Linked DNA regions of Variovorax paradoxus B4. The protein of the gene in region 1 interacts with the protein of each later gene in a pairwise test. Links are inferred from orthologs where the notes say so. Each region holds a gene or a part of one and is shown in the gene's direction. Other genes may lie near its edges.

Region 1 (9,995 bases):
AGGCCGGCGCCCACGGCGCGCAGCACGGCCAGCTCGCGCCGCCTTTCGTTCAGCCCGGCCATCACCACCGAGACCAGGCCCGCAAGGCTCACCAGCGCCACCAGCGCCGACATCAGCAGCAGCGCGTTCTCGCCGATGCCGATCACGCTCCACAGCTCGTCGAGCGCCACGCCGGGCAGGATGGCCATCAGCGGTTCGCCGGTGTAGGTGGAAATCCAGCGCTGCACGCCGAACACGGCGGAGCGGTTCTTCAGGCCCACGAGCGCGGCCGTCACGTTCTTGGGCGTGAGGTCGAACTTGCGCACCTGCTCGGCCGGAATCTTCACGCCCGGCATCGGCGCGCCGCCCGCCCATTCGAGGTGGATGGCTTCCATCGCCTCGAGGCCGATGTGCACCGTGCGGTCGACCGGCGTGCCGGTGCGCGCGAGCACGCCCACCACGGTGAAGGGCTTGTCGGCATGCTCGGCCGCATTGAGTTCGCCGCTGCCGTGCGCGAGCGTGATCTTCTGGCCGACGTGGTAGCCGAGCTTGTCGGCCACCTCGGCGCCCACCACCGCATCGAACAGCGCGCTGAAGGGCTTGCCTTCGCGCAGCGCGAGCGACTGGCGGTTGCCGTAGCGAAAGCGCGTGAAGTACTCGGGCGAGGTGGCCAGCACCGCGAAGCCGCGGTGCGAATCGCCCAGCGAGAGCGGCACCACCCAGTCGACGCCGGGGTGCGCGGCCAGCGCCTGCACGCTCTTCCACGAGATGTTGTTGGTGGCCGCGCCGATGCGGAACACCGAGTACAGCAGCAGCTGCGTGGAGCCGGTGCGCGCGCCGACGATCAGGTCGGTGCCCGAGACGGACGATGCGAAGTTCTCGCGCAGTTCGGTGCGGATGCGCTCGACGCCGAGCAAGAGGAAGGTCGACAGCGCGATCGAGAACACCGTGAGCGCCAGCGTGAAGCGCCGGTTCCAGGCGCTGCGCCAGGCGATGGAAAAAAGCGCCTTCATCTCAGCTGTCCGCCGCCATGGCCGCCGGCGCCGCGCGGTTGATCTCGGGCAGCAGCACATGCCGCGCAAAACGCTGCGCAATGCGCTGGTCGTGGCTCACGAACACGAGCGCGCTGTTGTTCACGGCGCAGGCCGTCAGCAGCACGTCGAGAAACGCTTCGCGCCGGTCTTCGTCGAGTGCGGAGGTGGGTTCGTCGGCAATCACCACTTCGGGCTGGCCGATGAGCGCGCGCGCAGCGGCCACGCGCTGCTGCTGGCCCACGGAGAGCTGCATCGCCTGGCGCTTCCACAGGCTGCGGTCGAGCCCCATCTGCTCGAGCAGGTGCTCGGCCTCTTCGCGCGCGCTGCCTCCCCGCGCGGCCTGGGACTCGCGCCGCTGCGAGAAGCGGCAGGGCAGCAGCACGTTGTCGAGCACGCTCAGATACGGCAGCAGGTTGAATTGCTGAAAGATGTAGCCGACGTGGGCGACGCGGCAGCGGTCGCGCGCGGCGCCCGAGAGCTGCGACCAGTCGTGCCCCAGCAGCGAGACGCGGCCTTCGTCCGCCACCAGCACGCCGGCCAGCAGCGACAGCAGCGTGCTCTTGCCGCAACCGCTCGGGCCGTGCAGGAAGACCGCCTCGCCCGCGGTGATGCGCAAGGCCTCGATGTCGATGCATGGCTTTGGCATGCCGGGCCACGAGAAGCGCAGCCCTTCGGCGGCGAGCACCACGCGCAATGGCGCGGCCTCGCCCTGGGGGACGGTGCTCACAGCGTCACTTGCCCCAGGTCAGGCGAACGGGCTGGGCGGCCTGCGCGCCTGCCGGGCGCTTGAGCTGGCGCTTGAACTGGCCTTGTGCGGAAGCAATCTGCGAATCGATCTGGCGCGTGCCCTTGAAGGCGGAGAAAAGATTCACGTCGATGAACTTTGCCGCGGCCGCGTTGGTGCAGTTGAAGGAAAAAGTGGCGTCGAGGTCGGCATGGCCCGCGGGCTCGCCCGGGTCGGGACTGCCGAGGCCCAGTGCGCTGGAGCGCAGCTCGACCGGGCCGAGCTTGCAGTTGGCGGCCGGGTCGATGGCAAAGAGCTTGTCGGCCGCGCGCAGCTGGGCGATGGCGTCCTCGGCGGTCTTCTTCTCGGCATCGGTCTTGGGCGCGCGCTCGAAGCCGACGATGTTGTCGAGCGGGGACTCCATGTTGATCACGACCGTGGGGCCGTCGATGGCCACGTCGAGCTTGAGCTGGCCGTGCACATGCGCATGCTGCTGCTGGGCCTGGGCGGAAAGAAAGGGGGCTGCGAACAGTGCCGCGGCGAATGCGAAGCCGGATGAAATGCGTCGAAGTCGGATCTGTTTCATGGTTCTGCGCCTTGCCGGGTCGGCAGCCCCGGCGTGTTGCTCCATTCGCTCCAGCTGCCGGCATAGAGCGCTGTCGTCCCAAGGCCCGCGATCTGCATCGCGAGCAGGTTGGGCACAGCGCTCACGCCGCTGCCGCATTGATGGACGACCGTCGCCGGATCGCGTCCCGCGAGCAGCGCGTCGAACTCGGCGCGCAATTGCGATGCCGGCTTGAACTTGCCGTCGGGGCCGAGGTTCTCGGCGAAGGGCCGGTTCAGAGCCCCGGGGATGTGACCCGCGATGGGGTCCAGAGGTTCCACCTCTCCGCGATAACGTGCGGCGGCACGCGCGTCGATCAGGTTCTGGTCAGGCTGGCCGAGCCGGCGCACCACGGCGTCGGTGGTCACGAGCCTTGCCAGCGGTTCGCCCGGCACGAAGTTCGACTGGAAGTGCGCCGGCTCCTCGCGGTTCGTGACTTCGCCGCCCGCGGCCTGCCACGCCTGCAGGCCGCCGTCGAGCACGGCCACGGCATCGTGGCCCATCCACTTGAGCATCCACCAGAGCCGGCCGCAATAGTTGGCGCCGTTGCGGTCGTACGCCACGGCCTGCATGTTGTTGGAAAAGCCGATGCTCGACAGCCAGGCCGCGAACCTCTCGCGGCTCGGCAGCGGATGGCGCCCGCCCGAGGCCGGCACGCCGTCTTCCTGCGCAATGACCACGTCGCCATGCGAGCCGGGCACGCCGTGCTTCGCGCTGAGGTGGGCGTCGAGGTCGGCATGCAGTGCGCCGGGGATGTGCGCAGCGGCATATTGCTGCGCGCCGGCTTCGGGCTTCATGAGGTCGAAGCTGCAGTCGAAGACCATGAGGGGCACGTCGCCAGCCTGCAGCTGCTGGAGTTGTTCGACGCTGACGAGGGTGGTGCACATGGCGGGGTTCCTTCGTTGTCGACGGGTTCGATGCGGATCAGTGTTCTTCGGCCGGCGCCTTGGGCACTGCACGCTGGCGCAGCACGGTGGCCGCAATGCCGCTCACGATGATGAGCGCCATGCCGGCCCAGCCGGCGGCGTCGATGCGGTCGTCGAACAGCACCACGCTGTAGAACGCCGCAAAGATGATGCCGGAGTACTGCAGGTTGGCCACCAGGAGCGTACCGGCCTGCGTCTTGGCCGTGGCGTAGGCGCGCGTCATGCAAAGCTGCCCGAGAGCCGCCAGGAGGCCGATCGGCAGCAGCCACAGCGCATGCTGCCACGTCCAGGAGTTTCCGTCCGAAAACCCGGTGGCAGCCGTGGCGAAAGCGCCGGCCACGGCCGAGCCGGCCGCGAAATAGAACACCGTGCGCAGCTCGGGTTCGCCGATGCGCGACAGCGCCACCACCTGCATGTAGGCGAATGCGGCCGTGAGGCCCGACAGCAGGCCCAGCATCCCCGCGAAGCCGTCGCTGCCGCTGACCGAAGGCTTGAGCATCAGCACCACGCCGACGAAGCCCGCGAGCACGGTCAGCGCGAGCGTGCCCTGCAGCGGCGGGCGCTCGATGCGGCCATCGCGCCCGGGCACCGGCACCCAGGCCAGCAGCGCGCCGCCGACCAGGAAGGCCGCGATCCACACGCTGCTCATGTAGTTGAGCGTGACGGCCGTGGCCAGCGGCATGTGGGCAATGGCATAGAACCACGCGCCGAGCGACACCACGCCGATGGTGCTGCGCCAGGCATGCATGCCGGGGTAGCGGGTGGCCATGGAGACGCCGCGGTTGCGCGCCAGCAGCCACAGGAACACGATGCCGATCAGGCCGCGCCCGAGCACCATCTCGCCGCTGTTGAACCAGGCCGAGGCGATCTTCACGACCACGCTCATGGTGGCGAACAAAAAGGCGCCGAGCACCATCCAGAGTGCTTGCACTGCTCGGCTCAGGCGTTGTTCTGCATCGCGCTGCGGTACCACTCGTGGAACTGCTGCATGCCGTCTTCCATCGGGCTCTGGTAGGGGCCGCTCTCGTCGTCGCCGCGCAGCATGAGCGCGCGGCGGCCGGCGTCCATGCGCTCGGCGATCTCGTCGTCTTCCACGCAGGTTTCCATGTAGGCGGCCTGCTGGGCCTCGACGAATTCGCGCTCGAAGGCCACGATTTCCTCGGGGTAGAAGAACTCGATCATGTTGAGCGTCCTGGTGGGGCTCACCGGATGCAGCGTCGACACGGTGAGCACGTGCGGATACCACTCGACCATCACGTGCGGGTAGTAGGTGAGCCAGATGGCGCCGTACTTGGGCGGCTTGCCTTCGCGGTACTTGAGCAGCTGCTCCTGCCACTTCTGGTAGATGGGGCTGCCCGCGCGGCCGAGCCGGTTGGCCACGCCCACGGTCTGCACCGAGAAGTTGCGGTTGAACTCCCAGCGCAGGTCGTCGCAGGTGACGAAGCTGCCCAGGCCGGGATGGAACGGGCCGACGTGGTAGTCCTCGAGGTAGACCTCGATGAAGGTCTTCCAGTTGTAGTTGCACTCGTGCAGCTCGACCCGGTCGAGCGCGTAGCCCGTGAAGTCGAGGTCGGCACGCGGGCCGAGTTCGGCCATGTCGGCCGCCACGTCGCGCCCGCCGCCGTCGGGGCCGCGTTCGAACAGCAGGCCGTTCCACTCGGTGAGCGGATAGTTGTGCAGGTTGAGGCAGGGGTCCTGCTGGAAGTGCGGCGCGCCGATCAGCGTGCCCGTGGTGCGCGCGTCGCTCGCCGCATAGGTCCAGCGGTGCAGCGGGCACACGATGTTGCCGCCGGTCTGGCTGTCGAGCTGGCCGCGGCCCTGCAGGATCAGCGCCTGCCGGTGGCGGCACACGTTGGAAATGAGTTCCACGCCCTTGGGCGTGTGCACCAGCGCGCGGCCCTGGTGCTCCTGCGGCAGGGTGTGGAAGTTGCCGGGCTCGGGCACGGCAAGCCGGTGGCCCACGTAGCGCGGGCCGTGCGCGAACAGCGTTTGCATTTCGCGCGCATAGAGCGACTCGTCGAAGTACGCGGAAACTGGAAGTTGGCTCGTGGCCTGCTGCAGTTGAAGACTTAAATCAGACATGGAGGACCTGACCAAGCTCCCCACAGGGAGAAAAAAGGAAAAGACGGAAGGCGCCGTCTGGAGGGCGACGGCCCGAAGAGTTGTGCCGGGTTGGCCGGCATGGGAAGCCAGGATTGTACCCAAGGGGGCAGCACAGTGCCCGTGGCGCGCCACATGCCGGCGCCCGTTTGGTTCCCCGCCCTAAAATGCGCGGTTTCACACTCGTTGTCTCGCATGCCCAAGGTCCCTTCTTCCTCCACGTCCAGCCCGGCAGCCACGCCCGACACGGGGCCGCTGCCGGCCAGCTACGAAGCCGGGCTCCAGGAGTTGGAACAATTGGTTGCAGAACTCGAGTCGGGCCAGTTGCCGCTCGACCAGTTGCTCGGCAGCTACCAGCGCGGTGCGGCGCTGCTCGCCTTCTGCCGCGAAAAGCTCCAGGCGGTCGAAGACCAGATCAAGGTGCTCGACGCGGGCAGCCTCAAGCCCTGGACCGCCGAATGAGCGCGGTTAAAGCGGTGGAATGGGATGCTGCACGCCTGGCCAGCTGGAGCGACCCGTACCTGGCGCGCGTCGAGGCGGCGCTTTCGCGCTGGGTCGGCGTCGATGCGCCGGTGCTGCTCGGCGATGCCATGCGCTATGCCGTGCTGGACGGCGGCAAGCGGCTGCGGCCGCTCCTGGTGCTGGCCGCGAGCGAAGCGGTCGGCGGCAATGCGGCTGCGGCGCTGCGCGCGGCCTGTGCAACGGAACTGATCCACGCCTACTCGCTGGTGCACGACGACCTGCCGAGCATGGACAACGACGTGCTGCGGCGTGGCAAGCCCACGGTGCACGTGAAGTTCGGCGAAGCCGATGCGCTGCTGGCCGGCGATGCCTTGCAGGCCCTGGCCTTCGAGCTGCTGACGCCCGACGGCGACGAGATTCCCGCATCGATCCAGGCCATGCTGTGCCGGTTGCTCGCGCGTGCCGCGGGCAGCCAGGGCATGGCGGGCGGGCAGGCCATCGACCTGGCCAGTGTGGGCCTGGCGCTGAACGAAGCGCAGCTGCGCGAAATGCACCGCCTGAAAACCGGCGCGCTGCTGCAGGGCAGCGTCGAGATGGGCGCGGCCTGTGCCGGTGCCGTGGCATCCGATGCGCTGGCCGCCCTGCGCGACTACGGCGCCGCCATCGGCCTGGCGTTCCAGGTGGTCGACGACATTCTCGACGTCACGGCCGATTCGCAGACCCTCGGCAAGACGGCCGGCAAGGATGCGGCCGCCGACAAGCCCACCTATGTTTCGCTGTGGGGCCTCGACGGCGCGCGTGCGCAGGCGAGGCAGCTGCTGGCCGAATCGCTTGCGGCGCTGGACCGCAGCGGCCTTGCCGATACCGCGGCCTTGCGCGCGCTGGCCCACATGGTCGTCGACCGCGACCGATGAACAACTCACAGATGGACAAGAAGACCCACGACGTTCCCATGGCTGCGCTGCTTCCCACGCTTCACGATCCATCCCCGATCCGCCAATTCGACCGCGCCCAGCTCAAGCAGCTGTGCGACGAGGTGCGCGCCTGCGTGCTCGACAACGTCTCGCGCACCGGCGGCCACCTGAGTTCCAACCTCGGCACGGTCGAGCTCACCGTCGCGCTGCACCATGTGTTCAACACGCCGCACGACCGCCTGGTGTGGGACGTGGGCCACCAGACCTATCCGCACAAGATCCTGACCGGCCGGCGCGAGCGCATGCCCACGCTGCGCCAGATCGGGGGCATCTCGGGCTTTCCGCAGCGCAGCGAGAGCGAATACGACACCTTCGGCACGGCGCACTCGTCGACCAGCATCTCGGCTGCGCTCGGCATGGCCATGGCGGCCAAGCAGAAGGGCGAGGACCGCCATTCCGTGGCCATCATCGGCGACGGCGCGCTCACGGCCGGCATGGCCTTCGAGGCGCTCAACAACGCCGGCGTGTGCGACTGCAAGCTGCTGGTGATCCTGAACGACAACGACATGTCGATCAGCCCGCCCGTGGGTGCGCTCAACCGCTACCTCGCGCAGCTGATGAGCGGCAACTTCTACGCCGCGGCCAAGAACGTCGGCAAGAGCGTGCTGCGTGCCGCGCCGCCGCTGTTCGAACTGGCCAAGCGCTTCGAGCAGCATGCCAAGGGCATGGTGGTGCCGGCCACGCTGTTCGAGCAGTTCGGCTTCAACTACGTCGGTCCCATCGACGGCCACGACCTCGATTCGCTGGTGCCCACGCTCGAGAACCTCAAGCACCTGGACGGCCCGCAGTTCCTGCACGTGGTCACCAAGAAGGGGCAGGGCTACAAGCTGGCCGAGGCCGATCCGGTGGCCTACCACGGGCCCGGCAAGTTCGATCCGCAGGTCGGGCTGATCAAGCCCACCGCGGTGGCCAAGCAGACCTTCACGCAGGTCTTCGGCCAGTGGCTGTGCGACATGGCCGCACACGACGGCCGGCTGGTGGGCATCACGCCGGCCATGCGCGAAGGCTCGGGGCTGGTCGAGTTCGAGCAGCGCTTTCCCGACCGGTACTACGACGTCGGCATTGCCGAACAGCATGCCGTCACCTTCGCGGCGGGCCTGGCCTGCGAAGGCCTGAAGCCCGTGGTGGCGATCTACTCGACCTTCCTGCAGCGCGCCTACGACCAGCTGATCCACGACGTCGCGATCCAGAACCTGCCGGTGGTGTTCGCGCTCGACCGCGCCGGCCTCGTGGGCGCCGACGGCGCCACGCACGCGGGCGCCTACGACATCCCGTTCCTGCGCTGCATTCCCAACATGAGCATTGCCTGCCCGGCCGACGAGCGCGAGTGCCGCCAGCTGCTGTCGAGCGCCTACGAGCAGAACCACCCGGTGGCCGTGCGTTATCCGCGCGGGGCCGGCGCCGGCGTGGTGCCGCACCTCGCGCTCGACGCGCTGCCGTTCGGCAAGGGCGAAGTGCGCAGGGAGGGCCAGCGCATCGCCATCCTCGCCTTCGGCACCCTGCTGTACCCGGCGCTCACGGCGGCCGAATCGCTCGACGCCACGGTGGTCAACATGCGCTGGGCCAAGCCGCTCGACGTCGAGCTGCTGCTGAAGGTGGCGGGCACGCACGACGCCATCGTCACGCTCGAAGAGGGGGCCGTCATGGGCGGCGCGGGCAGTGCGGTGCTCGAGGCACTGCAGGCGGCCAACGTGCAAAGGCCGGTGCTGCAACTGGGCCTGCCCGACCGCTTCATCGAGCATGGCGATCCGGGCAAATTGCTCGCGTCGATCGGGCTCGATGCGGCCGGCATTGCCGCCTCGATCACGCAGCGCTTCGGTGCCGCCGCAGGGTAAACCCCCGCCGGCCGCGTGTAAGCGCGTTTTTACAATAAGCAAGACTTACAAAAGTCCTCGACGCGGCCACAAGCCGCGTTTCGTTTTTTCCAATGCACTCGGAGTGAATTCAATGGATCGTCGTTCCCTCATCAAAAACGCCGGCATCGCTGGCGTTCTGGCCGCCGGCATTGCGCCCGCAGTTCATGCGCAGGCGGCCGTCCGCTGGCGCCTGGCATCGAGCTTTCCCAAGTCGCTCGACACCATCTACGGCGGCGCGGAGGTCTTCGCCAAGGCGGTCAGGGCCATGTCGGGCGGCAAGTTCGAAATCTCGGTTCATGCCGGCGGCGAGCTGATGCCTCCCTTCGGCGTGGTGGACGGCGTGCAGAACGGCTCGGTCGAGATGTGCCACACCGTGCCCTACTACTTCTACGGCAAGAACCCCGCATTCGCGCTGGGCTCGGCCATTCCGTTCGGCCTGAACTCGCGCCAGATGAACGCGTGGATGATGCACGGCAACGGCCGCAAGCTCATGAACGAGTTCTACGCCAAGTACAACATGCTGAGCTTTGCCGGCGGCAACACGGGCTGCCAGATGGGCGGCTGGTACCGCAAGGAAATCAAGTCGCCGGCCGATTTCAAGGGCATGAAGATGCGCCTGGGCGGCGGCCTCATCGGCGACGTCATGACCAAGCTGGGCGCGGTGCCGCAGAGCATCCCCGGCGGCGAGATCTACCAGTCGCTCGAAAAGGGCACGCTGGATGCCGCCGAATGGGTCGGCCCCTATGACGACCAGAAGCTCGGCTTCAACAAGGTGGCACCGTTCTACTACTACCCCGGCTGGTGGGAAGGCGGTCCGGAAGTGGACTTCTTCATCAACCAGAAGGCGTTCGACGGCCTCTCGGCCGAGAACAAGGCCATCGTGGAAGCGGCTGCCGCCGTGGCTTCGTCCGACATGCTCGCCAAGTACGACGCGCTGAACCCCACCGCGCTGAAGCAGCTGGTGGCGTCCAAGACCAAGGTGCTGCCGTTCTCGCAGGCCGTGCTTGACGCCTCCTTCAAGGCCTCGATGGAAGTGTTCGCGGAGAACGACGCCAAGAGCCCAGAGTGGAAGAAGATCTACGCCGACCTGCGCACGTTCCAGCGCGACCAGGTGCTGTGGTTCCGCTTCGCCGAGTCGGCCTTCGACAGCTTCATGTCCAAGCAGAAGCTCTGATCCGCGGGCTTCGGCCCGGCCAAAGAAAAGCCCGCGTCACGCGGGCTTTTTTTCGTGTGCGGCCCGCGCGTTGCGCGGGCCTGGAACCAGGGGACGGGCTACTTCTTCTTGTCCCGCTCCATCGATTCCAGCATGGCCTTCATCGGATCCTCCTCGGCCGCC
Region 2 (9,909 bases), 3.6 Mb from region 1 along the record:
ACCATCCGACCCGGCTGGGCGCCGACCGCTGGGTGGCGATGATCGGCGCGCGCCACCGGATGCTGGACGCGGGCCCCGCGCGGCCGATGGTGGTGGTGATGATCGGCACCGCCGTGACGGTCGAGGCCATCGACGCCAGCGGCAAGTTCCTGGGCGGCCTGATCCTGCCGGGCCACGGCATCATGCTGCGCGCGCTGGAGTCGGGCACGGCGGGCCTGCATGTGCCGACCGGCGAGGTGCGCGAATTCCCCACCAACACGAGTGACGCGCTCACCAGCGGCGGCACCTATGCCATTGCCGGCGCCGTCGAGCGCATGGTGCAGCACGTGCGCTCGCATTGCGGCGCCGAGCCCGCCTGCTACATGACCGGCGGCGCGGGCTGGAAGATGGCGCCCGTCATGAATGGGGACTTCGAGCTGGTCGAGAGCCTGATCATGGACGGGCTGCTGGTGATTGCCCGCGAGCGGGCCGCGGGATGGACCTGAAAAAGCTCAGGGGCGCATGAGCGCTTCGGCCACGGCCTGGAATGCCGGCAGCGTCAGCGGATCGTTGTCCGCATTGGCCGCCACCGGGTGCGCGGCGTAGCGCACGATCACCATTTCCGCCTTCGGATCGACGTAGATGCTCTGGCCGTGGATGCCGCGCGCCATGTAGGCGCCATGCGGGTTGTGCGTGACCCACCACATGTTGCGGTACGACCAGCCCGGCAGCAGCGCATAGCCGGCCTTGGCGAACCTGGCGGGGTCGCCGCCGCGTGTGATGTCTTCGACCACCGCCTTTGGAATGGCCTGCAGCCCGTTGGGCGCGCGCCCGCCGTCGCGCATGGTCTCGCCGAAGCGCGCGAGGTCGCGCAGCACGGTATTGAGCCCGCCGCCGCCCGACTCGGTGCCGATGCGGTCGACCATGAAGTAGGCGTCCTGCTCGGCGCCGATGCGGCGCCAGATCTTCTCGCTCAGCAGGTCGGCCAGCGACCGGTTGCTGGCGCGGCGCAGGATCCAGGCGAGCACCTCGGCATTCACCGTCTTGTAGGCAAAGGCGGCGTCGTGCGCGCCCTCCTTCTTCTTCAGCGTCGCGAGAAATTCGTAGAAGGACTTCGGGCCCGCGTAGTTCGGGCCCTGCGCCAGCATGCCGCCGGCGCGTGCATAGTCCCAGATTTCGGCCTTCGGGTCCGCGTAGTTTTCCGAGTAGTGCACGCCGATGGTCATGTCCATCACCTGGCGCACCGTGGCGTCGCCATAGGCCGTGTCCTTGAGTTCTGGCAGGTAGCGGGTGACCGGCACCGACGGGTCGAGCCTGCCTTCGTCCGCGAGGATGGCCGCCAGCGTGCCGACGAAGGACTTGGTGACCGACATCGCGATGTGCGGCCGCTCGGGCGTGAGCGCGCCGAAGTACCTCTCGTAGACCACGCGGCCGCGGTGCAGCACCAGGATGCCGTCGGTGTAGGTGCGCGGAATCATCTGGGCGAAGGTCAGCGTCTCGTCGCTGCCGGCATTTCCCAGGGGCTTGAAGGTGACGGCCTCGATGTCGCTGCGCGGCGCCGCCGGAAGCGGGCTGGCCGCGCTGCTGCCGCGCCACACGTTGGCGGTGGGCACGGTTTCGCGCACATGCGAGAAGCTCCAGCGCGTGCGCGGAAACACGCCGCCGGCCGGGTCGTCGAAGGTGATCAGCCTGTCGGGCGGGGGCGGAAAGCCCTTCATCCACCCCAGGGCCCCGACCGAGGTGGCCGTGGGATCGGGCGGCGTGGCGGGCGCGGGCGTCTGGGCGCAGGAGGTGGTGGTGTTCACGGCGAACAGTGTGAAGGCAGCGGCGAGCGCCGTGCGTTTGAAAAGGTCATCAGCGGCCGCTGAAGCGCGCGGGCCGCCGCTCGACGAAGGAGCGCACGCCTTCGGCTGCGTCTTCGCTGTTCGACAGGCGCTTCTGCGTCTCGATGAATTCCGACACGGCCGCAAGCGGGCCGTGTTCCACGGCCTTGATCACGTTGAGCCGCGTGGCCACCACCGCCAGCGGGGCTTGTGCCGCGATGCGCTGCGCGATGGCCAGCGCCGCGTCGAGCTCCTGCCCGGCCGGCACCACCTTCTGCACGAAGTGGAGCCGGTAGGCTTCGGCGCTGTCGAACTCGTCGGCCGTCAGCAGGTGCAGCATGGCATTGCCCACGCCCGCGCGCTCGGCCATGCGCAGCGTGGCGCCGCCCGTGGCCATGATGCCGCGCTGCACTTCCATCTGCGAGAAGCGACAATTGTCGGCCGCCACCACGATGTCGGCACCCAGCATCAGTTCGATGCCCACCGTGAAGCAGATGCCCTTCACCGCCACCACCATCGGCTTGGTGCGGCGGCGGTAGTCGGGCAGGCCGAAGTCGTGCGGCTCCACCAGCCCGGCCGGAATGGCCTTCTCGCCGCGCTTCATGTACTCGGTGACCGCCGGCAGGTCGAGGCCCGCCGTGAAATGGTCGCCGAAGGCATGCAGCACGCCCACGCGCAGCGTCGGGTCGTCGTCGAGCCGGGTGTAGGCCTCGGCCAGCTGCCTGAACATCGGCGGCGTCCAGCCGTTGCGCTTGGCGGGGCGGTTGATGCCGATCAGCAGCACGTGATCGATCACCTGGGTGTCGATGCAGCCTTCCGCAGGCGGCGTGGTGGGTGTCACGGTCATGGCGCTTGTCTCCTTTGTTGTTCCTGGCTTGCGCGCTCAGTACGTATAGACGCCGCGTCCGGTCTTGCGGCCCAGCTGGCCGGCCGCCACCATCTCCTTCAGCAGCGGGCACGGCCGGTACTTGGAGTCGCCGAACTGTTCGAGGTACACCTCCATCACGGCCAGGCACACGTCCAGCCCGATCATGTCGGCCAGCGCCAGCGGGCCGATGGGCTGGTTGCAGCCCAGCTTCATGCCGGCATCGATGTCCTCGGCCGTGGCGATGCCTTCGGACAGCACGAAGAAGGCCTCGTTGATCATCGGCACCAGGATGCGGTTGACCACGAAGCCCGGCGCGTTCTTCACCGTGATCGGCGACTTGCCCAGCTTCTCGGCCAGCGCCTTGACGGCATCGTGCGTGGCGTCGCTCGTGAGGTAGCCGCGGATCAGCTCCACCAGCGCCATCATCGGCACCGGGTTGAAGAAGTGCATGCCGATGAAGCGGTCGGCGCGCGAGGTGGCGGCCGCGAGCTGGGTGATCGAGATCGACGAGGTGTTGGAGGCAATGATCACCTCGGGCGCCACCAGTTCGTCGACCTGCTTCAGGATCTTGAGCTTGAGCGCGTGGTTCTCGGTGGCGGCCTCGATCACCAGTTGCGCGCCCTTCAGGTCGTCGTAGTTGGTCGAGCCCTTGATCAGTGCGAGCGCCGCGGCCTTCTGCTCGGCCGTGAGCTTCTCTTTCTTGATCAGGCGGTCGAGGCTGCCCGACACGGTGGCCAGGCCCTTGTCGACCGCCGCCTGGGCGACATCGATCATCACCACGTTGACGCCCGACACCGCGCAGGCCTGCGCGATGCCGTTGCCCATTGTTCCGGCACCGATGATGCCGACGGTCTGGATAGTCATGAGAAAACTCCTTGAAGAACAAAAAAAAGGAAAGGGGGAGCGGGTGGGGCGCCAGGCCGCCACCGCGGCAGGAGATCGATTGTGAAGCAGCCCCGCCGGGCCGCCGTTGCCGCGCGTGACACGGGTGGCCCGCGGGTGGCTTACAGTGCGGCGATTGCTTTTTCTTCTCTCTTTCCGATCCCGACCATGACCACCCTCGGCACCCCTCTTTCCCCCTCCGCCACCCGCGTGATGCTGCTCGGCTCCGGCGAACTCGGCAAGGAGGTGCTGATTGCCCTGCAGCGCCTCGGCGTAGAGACCATCGCGGTCGACCGCTACGAGAACGCGCCCGGCCAGCAGGTGGCCCACCACGCGCGCACCATCACCATGAGCGACCCCGAGCAGCTCAAGGCGCTGATCGAGGCCGAGAAGCCGCAGCTCGTGGTGCCCGAGATCGAGGCCATCGCCACGCCGATGCTGCAGCAGCTGGAGGACGCGGGCGTGGTGCGCGTCATTCCCACGGCCCGCGCCGCCCGCCTCACGATGGACCGCGAAGGCATCCGCCGCCTGGCCGCCGAGACGCTGGGCGTGCCGACCAGCCCCTACAAGTTCTGCGACTCGCTGGCCGAGCTGCAGGCGGCGATCGACGGGGTGGATGGAAAAGGAATTGGGTACCCCTGCATCGTCAAGCCCGTGATGAGCAGCTCCGGCAAGGGCCAGAGCAAGATCGACGGCCCGGCCGACGTGCAGAAGGCCTGGGACTACGCCATGGCCGGCGGCCGCGTGAGCCACGGCCGCGTGATCGTCGAAGGCTTCATCGACTTCGACTACGAGATCACGCTCCTGACCGTGCGCGCCAAGGACGCGGCCGGTGCGGTGCAGACCCAGTTCTGCGAACCCATCGGCCATGTGCAGGTCAGCGGCGACTATGTGGAAAGCTGGCAGCCGCACCCCATGGCGACGGCCGCGCTGCAGAAGGCGCAGCAGATCGCGCAGGCCGTCACGTCCGATCTTGGTGGCCAGGGGTTGTTCGGCGTCGAGCTGTTCGTGAAGGGCGACGAGGTCTGGTTCAGCGAAGTGAGCCCGCGTCCGCACGACACCGGCATGGTGACCATGGCCACGCAATGGCAGAACGAATTCGAGCTGCATGCCCGCGCCATCCTCGGCCTGCCGGTGGACACCTCGCTCAAGAGCCCGGGCGCCAGCGCGGTGATCTATGGCGGCGTCGACGCCGCCGGCATCGCCTTCGACGGCGTGGCCGACGCCTTGCAGGTGCCCGGCAGCGACATCCGCCTGTTCGGCAAGCCCGAGAGCTTTGCGAAGCGCCGCATGGGCGTGGCGCTGGTGCATGCGGCCGACACCGGCACCGCCCGCAAGCTCGCGAAGGAAGCCGCCTCGCGCGTGAAGCCGCGCAAGGCCTGAGCGGCACGAGCCCCAGCACAGCCCCAGCACAGCCAGTTTTCGCAAGCCGCGCCGGGAGCGCACGGGCATCGTGCGGATGAGATCGGGCGAACGCCACCCGACCCCACCGGAGACACCATGCTGCACCCCCAGGCGCGCGCCTTGCTCGACTTCATCGAGGCGCGCGGCATCCCGCCGACCCACACGCTTTCGCCGGCCGAGGCGCGCGCCTTCTATCGCGAGCGGCGTGCCGCCACGCAACCCGAGCCCCCGCCGGTCGCCGAAGTTCGCGACCTGAAGGCCGAGGGGCCGCACGGCACCATCCCGATGCGCCTCTATCGTCCGCTGGGCACCTCCGCCCATGCCGCGCTGCCGGTGCTCGTGTACTTCCACGGTGGTGGCTGGGTCATCGGCGACCTCGACACGCACGACGTGCTGTGCCGCTCGTTCGCCAACGGCGCGGGCTGCGCGGTCGCGTCGATCGACTACCGCATGGGGCCGGAGCATCGCTTCCCGGCCGCGGTCGACGACGTGCTGGCCGCCACCCGCTGGGTGCGTCGCGAGGCCGACTCGCTCGGTCTCGATGCAGGCCGCCTCGCGGTGGGCGGCGACAGTGCGGGCGGCAACCTGGCGGCGGTGGCGGCCATTGCCGCGCGCGATGCCGGCGACCTGCCCATCGCCTTCCAGCTGCTGATCTATCCCGCCACCGACATGCGCCGCGGCCATCCCTCGCACCAGGCCAATGGCCAGGGCTACCTGCTGACCCGCGACACGATGACCTACTTCCACGATCACTACATCGAGGACGCCGGGAGCGACCTCGACTGGCGCGCATCGCCGCTGCTGCACGCCGATCTCTCGGGCCTGCCGCCCGCGCTGGTGCTCACGGCCGGCTACGACCCGCTGCGCGACGAAGGCATGGCCTACGCCGAGGCATTGACCGCCGCCGGCAACCGCGCCGCGTACGTCTGCTTCGAGCGCCAGATCCACGGCTTCATCACCATGGGCAAGGTGCTCGACGAGGCCGATACGGCCGTTGCGCTGTGCAGCGCCGAACTCCGCCGCGCGCTGGCGCCGGCCTAGGGAAAGTCCCCGCGCAAATGCACGCCGCGCAGCCGGCCCTCGCCGCTACGATCCAGCCAACGCAACGCCGGCCCCTGGCCGACGGCGGCCCGATGCAGGAGACAGACACCATGCAGCGAACGAAGACGGCGCCGCCGGAAAGCGGCGGCGCGCAGCGCGGGGAGCGCCTGATGTGGCTCACGCACCAGCGCGTGTTCTACGCCGGGCTGCTCGGGGCCGCCGCCGAGCGCACGATGGGCGGGCACGGCGTGTACGTGTCGCCCGCGGGCGCGCCGCCGAACCGCCTGCGCATCGGCGGGGGCGCCTGGCAGACGGGCGAACTGCTGGTGGTGCCGCCACAGGTGCCGCACCGGGTGGAAAGCGCGCATCCGCTCGTCTTCAACCTGCTGATCGAATCGGAGTCGGTCGATCCCGCCCGCATGCCGGCCTTCATGCAGCACTGCGGGCCGGTCGATGCACCGGTCTTCGTGCGGCACATGCGCGATGCCCATGCGCACCTGCTCGCCGCGTCGGGCCGCGGCATGAACTTCGACGGCTTCGATTTCGATGCCCTGTTCTTCGGCGAGCCACTGGCACCGCGTGCGCTCGATGCGCGCATCCGCAAGGTCATCGACGCCATCAACGCCGACCCGGCCGCACCCACTTCGGCCGAAGACTGCGCGGCTTCGGTGCATCTTTCCTTCTCGCGCTTCCTGCATCTGTTCAAGCAGGAAACCGGCATGGCGTTTCGCGCCTTCCGCGCCTGGAAGCGCGCGCGCAGCCTGCTGCGCTACGTGCGCCAGGCCAGCACGCTGACCGACATCGCGCTGGACACCGGCTACCCCGACTCGACGCACTTCAGCCATTCGATCCGCCAGGTCTACGGCCTGAAGCCCAGCGACATCCTGGCCGGCTCGCGCCGCCTCGCGCTGCACGACGCGGCCGGCGGCCTCAGGCAGTAGGCGCGAAGAGGCCCCATGCAGATCCTCCAACTCCTGCTGTCGGGCATTGCGCAAGGTTGCATCTATGGGCTGATCGCACTGGGCTTCGTGCTGATCTACAAGGCCACCGAAACCGTGAGCTTCGCGCAGGGCGACCTGATGATGCTCGGCGCCTTCGGCGCGTTTGCCGGCATGTCGCTGTTCGGCTTGCCGTTCTGGCTCGCGGCCATCCTTGCGGTGGTGGCGATGGCGGCCTTCGGCGTGCTGCTCGAGCTGGTGGTGATCCGCCCGATCCTCGGGCAGCCGCAATTCTCGATCGTGATGCTCACCATCGGCATCGCCTACGTGGCGCGCGGGCTCATCACCATGGTGCCGGGCATCGGCACCGACACCCACACGCTGCCGGTGCCCTACAAGGACCAGATCTGGAAGCTGGGCGGGCTGGTGGTCAACCTCGAACAGCTCGCGATCATCATCGCCACCGCCATCCTGTGCGGCCTTTTGTTCGCGATGTTCCGCTACAGCAAGCTGGGCATCGCGATGCAGGCCTCGTCGCAGAACCAGCTCGCGGCGTACTACATGGGCATTCCGGTGAAGCGCCTGAATGGATTGGTGTGGGGGCTCGCGGCGGCGGTTGCCGCCATTGCCGGCATGCTGCTCGCGCCCATCACCTTCGTGCACGCGAACATGGGTTTCATCGGGCTCAAGGCCTTTCCGGCCGCGGTGGTGGGTGGCTTCGGCAGCCTGCCGGGCGCGATCGTCGGCGGGCTGGTGATCGGCATCGTCGAATCGTTCGCGGGCTTCTACCTGCCCGACGGCTTCAAGGACACGGCCCCGTACATCGTGGTGCTGCTGATGCTGATGATCAAGCCCAACGGCCTGTTCGGCGAGAAGCTGCGCAAGAAGGTGTAGACGCATGTGCCCCCACGCTCGTCACTTCGTGTACTCGCTGTCCCCCGAGGGGGCGCAGGTCCGCCTTGGGGCGGCCCGGCGACGGACCTGACCCATGCGCTTCATCTTCAAGACCAGCTACGACCAGGACATCCGCCTCGCGCGGCACGGCGGGCATGTGTTCTGGTACGGCCTGCTGGTCGCGTTCCTCATCGTCGCGCCATGGGCGATCGACGAGTACTGGCTCGCGCAGCTGACCTTCGTGCTGATCTACGGCATCGTCGGCTTGGGCTTGATGCTGCTGGCGGGCTTCACGGGGCAGTTCTCCATCGGGCATGCGGCGTTCCTCGGTGCTGGCGCCTACACGCAAGGCGTGCTGACCAACCTGGGCGTGCCGTTCCCGATTGCTCTGCTGGCGGCCGCGGCGCTGTCGGCGGCGGTGGGCGTGGTGGTCGCGCTGCCGGCCTTGCGCGTGAAGGGCATCTACCTGGGCATCGCCACGCTGTCGTTCGGCTTCATCGTCGAGGAAGTGTTCGCGCGCTGGGAGAGCGTGACGGGCGGCAACGCGGGGCTGCATGTGAAGTCGCCGCAGCTCTTCGGCTGGTCGCTCGGGTCGGGCAACGGCTTCTACTTCTTGTGCCTGGTGGTGGCGGTGCTCAGCACGCTCGGCATCCTGAACCTGCTGCGTTCGCCGACCGGCCGCGCCTTCGTCGCGATTCGCGATTCGGAGATCTCGGCGCAGAGCATGGGCATTCACCTTGCGCGCTACAAGACGATGTCGTTCGCGATCTCGGCCGCGCTCGCGGGCCTGGGCGGCGCGCTGTATGCGCACAAGCTGAGCTTCATCTCGCCGGACCAGTTCAACATCCTGCAGTCGATCGACCTGCTGCTGATGGTGGTGATCGGCGGCCTGGGCTCGGTGCATGGTGCATTCCTGGGCGCGATCTTCCTGATTGCGATGCCGCAGCTGATCTCGATGGGCAAGGACTGGCTGCCGGCCGTGATCGGCCAGGCGCCGGGGCTGCAGGGGCTGGTGTACGGCGTGGTGCTGATCGCGTTCGTGCTGTTCGAGCCGCTGGGGCTGTATGGCCGCTGGCTCAAGATCCGTACCTGGCTGCAACTCTTCCCGTTCTACCGCAAGGGGCTGTTCAAGCGGCAGAAGTCGTTCACCAAGTCGGACCGATTGAGATGACGAGCAGCAGCGGCGACATTCTTCTTTCGGCCAAGGACCTGAGCGTGCGCTTCGGCGGCGTGCTCGCGGTCAACAAGGTGAGCTTCGATGTGCGCCGCGGCGAGGTGTTCACGCTGATCGGCCCGAACGGCGCGGGCAAGACGACGGTGTTCAACCTGATCAGCCGGATCTACACGCCGACGATGGGCGAGATCATGTGGCATGGGGATACGTCGGGGCCGCTGGCGCTGACGCAGCAGGCGCCCCATGCGATTGCGGCGCTCGGCATTGCGCGCACTTTCCAGAACATCGAGCTGTTCGAACATGCCACTGTCCTTCACAACCTGCTGATCGGCCGTCACACGCACCGGCAGACGGGGTTCTGGAGCGAGGTGTTCTTCACGCCCGCCACGCGGCGCGCGGAGATTGCGGCGCGCGAGAAAGCGGAGCAGGTGATCGACCTGCTGGACTTGCAGCATCACCGCGACTCGATGGTGGCCGGCCTGCCGTACGGCGTGCGCAAGGTGGTGGAGCTCGCGCGTGCGCTGTGCACCGAGCCCAAGCTGCTGCTGCTCGACGAGCCGTCGTCCGGGCTCAACGTCGAGGAGACGGCGGACATGGCGTTCTGGATCCAGGACATCCAGCATGAGCTGGGAGTCTCCGTGCTGATGGTCGAGCACGACATGTCTCTGGTGTCGAAGGTGTCGGATCGCTTGCTGGCCATGAACATGGGCGAGGTGCTGGCGACTGGCACTCCGCGCGAGGTGCAGGCGGATGCGCGGGTTGTCGAGGCTTACCTTGGGACTGTGGATGACGTGAGCAGCTTGAGGAGGGTGGCGGCGTGAATGTCCTGTTCGCTGCTTCGTTGGAGGCGCCCGGTATGCGGTGCGGCGCGGTCGCCCCCACTGTGCCGGCCGCTTCGCGGCTCCC

What was found.
Region 2: the proteins of VAPA_RS08225 (region 1) and purT interact in binary tests that used the Escherichia coli proteins (3 or more experiments, as listed by UniProt). The link is inferred for Variovorax paradoxus B4 from one-to-one orthologs.

Annotation. Positions count from the first base shown.
Region 1 is NC_022247.1:1,793,713-1,803,707, forward strand. What follows is about bases 4,855-7,784. They hold VAPA_RS08225 (polyprenyl synthetase family protein), read left to right. Parts: upstream 4,855-5,825; coding sequence 5,826-6,743; downstream 6,744-7,784. Other genes in these bases: VAPA_RS08215 (aromatic ring-hydroxylating oxygenase subunit alpha), read right to left, coding at 4,855-5,349; VAPA_RS08220 (exodeoxyribonuclease VII small subunit), read left to right, coding at 5,563-5,829; dxs (1-deoxy-D-xylulose-5-phosphate synthase), read left to right, coding at 6,782-7,784. In the rest of the region: VAPA_RS08190 (ABC transporter permease), read right to left, coding at 1-992; VAPA_RS08195 (ABC transporter ATP-binding protein), read right to left, coding at 994-1,740; VAPA_RS08200 (DUF2796 domain-containing protein), read right to left, coding at 1,745-2,323; VAPA_RS08205 (sulfurtransferase), read right to left, coding at 2,320-3,228; VAPA_RS08210 (DMT family transporter), read right to left, coding at 3,266-4,183; more of VAPA_RS08215, read right to left, coding at 4,207-4,854; more of dxs, read left to right, coding at 7,785-8,638; TRAP transporter substrate-binding protein DctP, read left to right, coding at 8,751-9,833; VAPA_RS08240 (TRAP transporter large permease), read right to left, coding at 9,932-9,995.
Region 2 is NC_022247.1:5,383,962-5,393,870, reverse strand. The notes cover bases 2,984-5,827. They hold purT (formate-dependent phosphoribosylglycinamide formyltransferase), read left to right. Parts: upstream 2,984-3,720; coding sequence 3,721-4,935; downstream 4,936-5,827. Other genes in these bases: VAPA_RS25165 (alpha/beta hydrolase), read left to right, coding at 5,053-5,827; VAPA_RS25175 (3-hydroxybutyryl-CoA dehydrogenase), read right to left, coding at 2,984-3,534. Outside these bases: VAPA_RS25190 (type III pantothenate kinase), read left to right, coding at 1-485; VAPA_RS25185 (serine hydrolase domain-containing protein), read right to left, coding at 492-1,793; VAPA_RS25180 (crotonase/enoyl-CoA hydratase family protein), read right to left, coding at 1,834-2,649; more of VAPA_RS25175, read right to left, coding at 2,686-2,983; more of VAPA_RS25165, read left to right, coding at 5,828-5,997; VAPA_RS25160 (helix-turn-helix domain-containing protein), read left to right, coding at 6,108-6,938; VAPA_RS25155 (branched-chain amino acid ABC transporter permease), read left to right, coding at 6,954-7,829; VAPA_RS25150 (branched-chain amino acid ABC transporter permease), read left to right, coding at 7,924-9,000; VAPA_RS25145 (ABC transporter ATP-binding protein), read left to right, coding at 8,997-9,824. UniProt on the Escherichia coli protein: Involved in the de novo purine biosynthesis. Catalyzes the transfer of formate to 5-phospho-ribosyl-glycinamide (GAR), producing 5-phospho-ribosyl-N-formylglycinamide (FGAR). Formate is provided by PurU via hydrolysis of 10-formyl-tetrahydrofolate.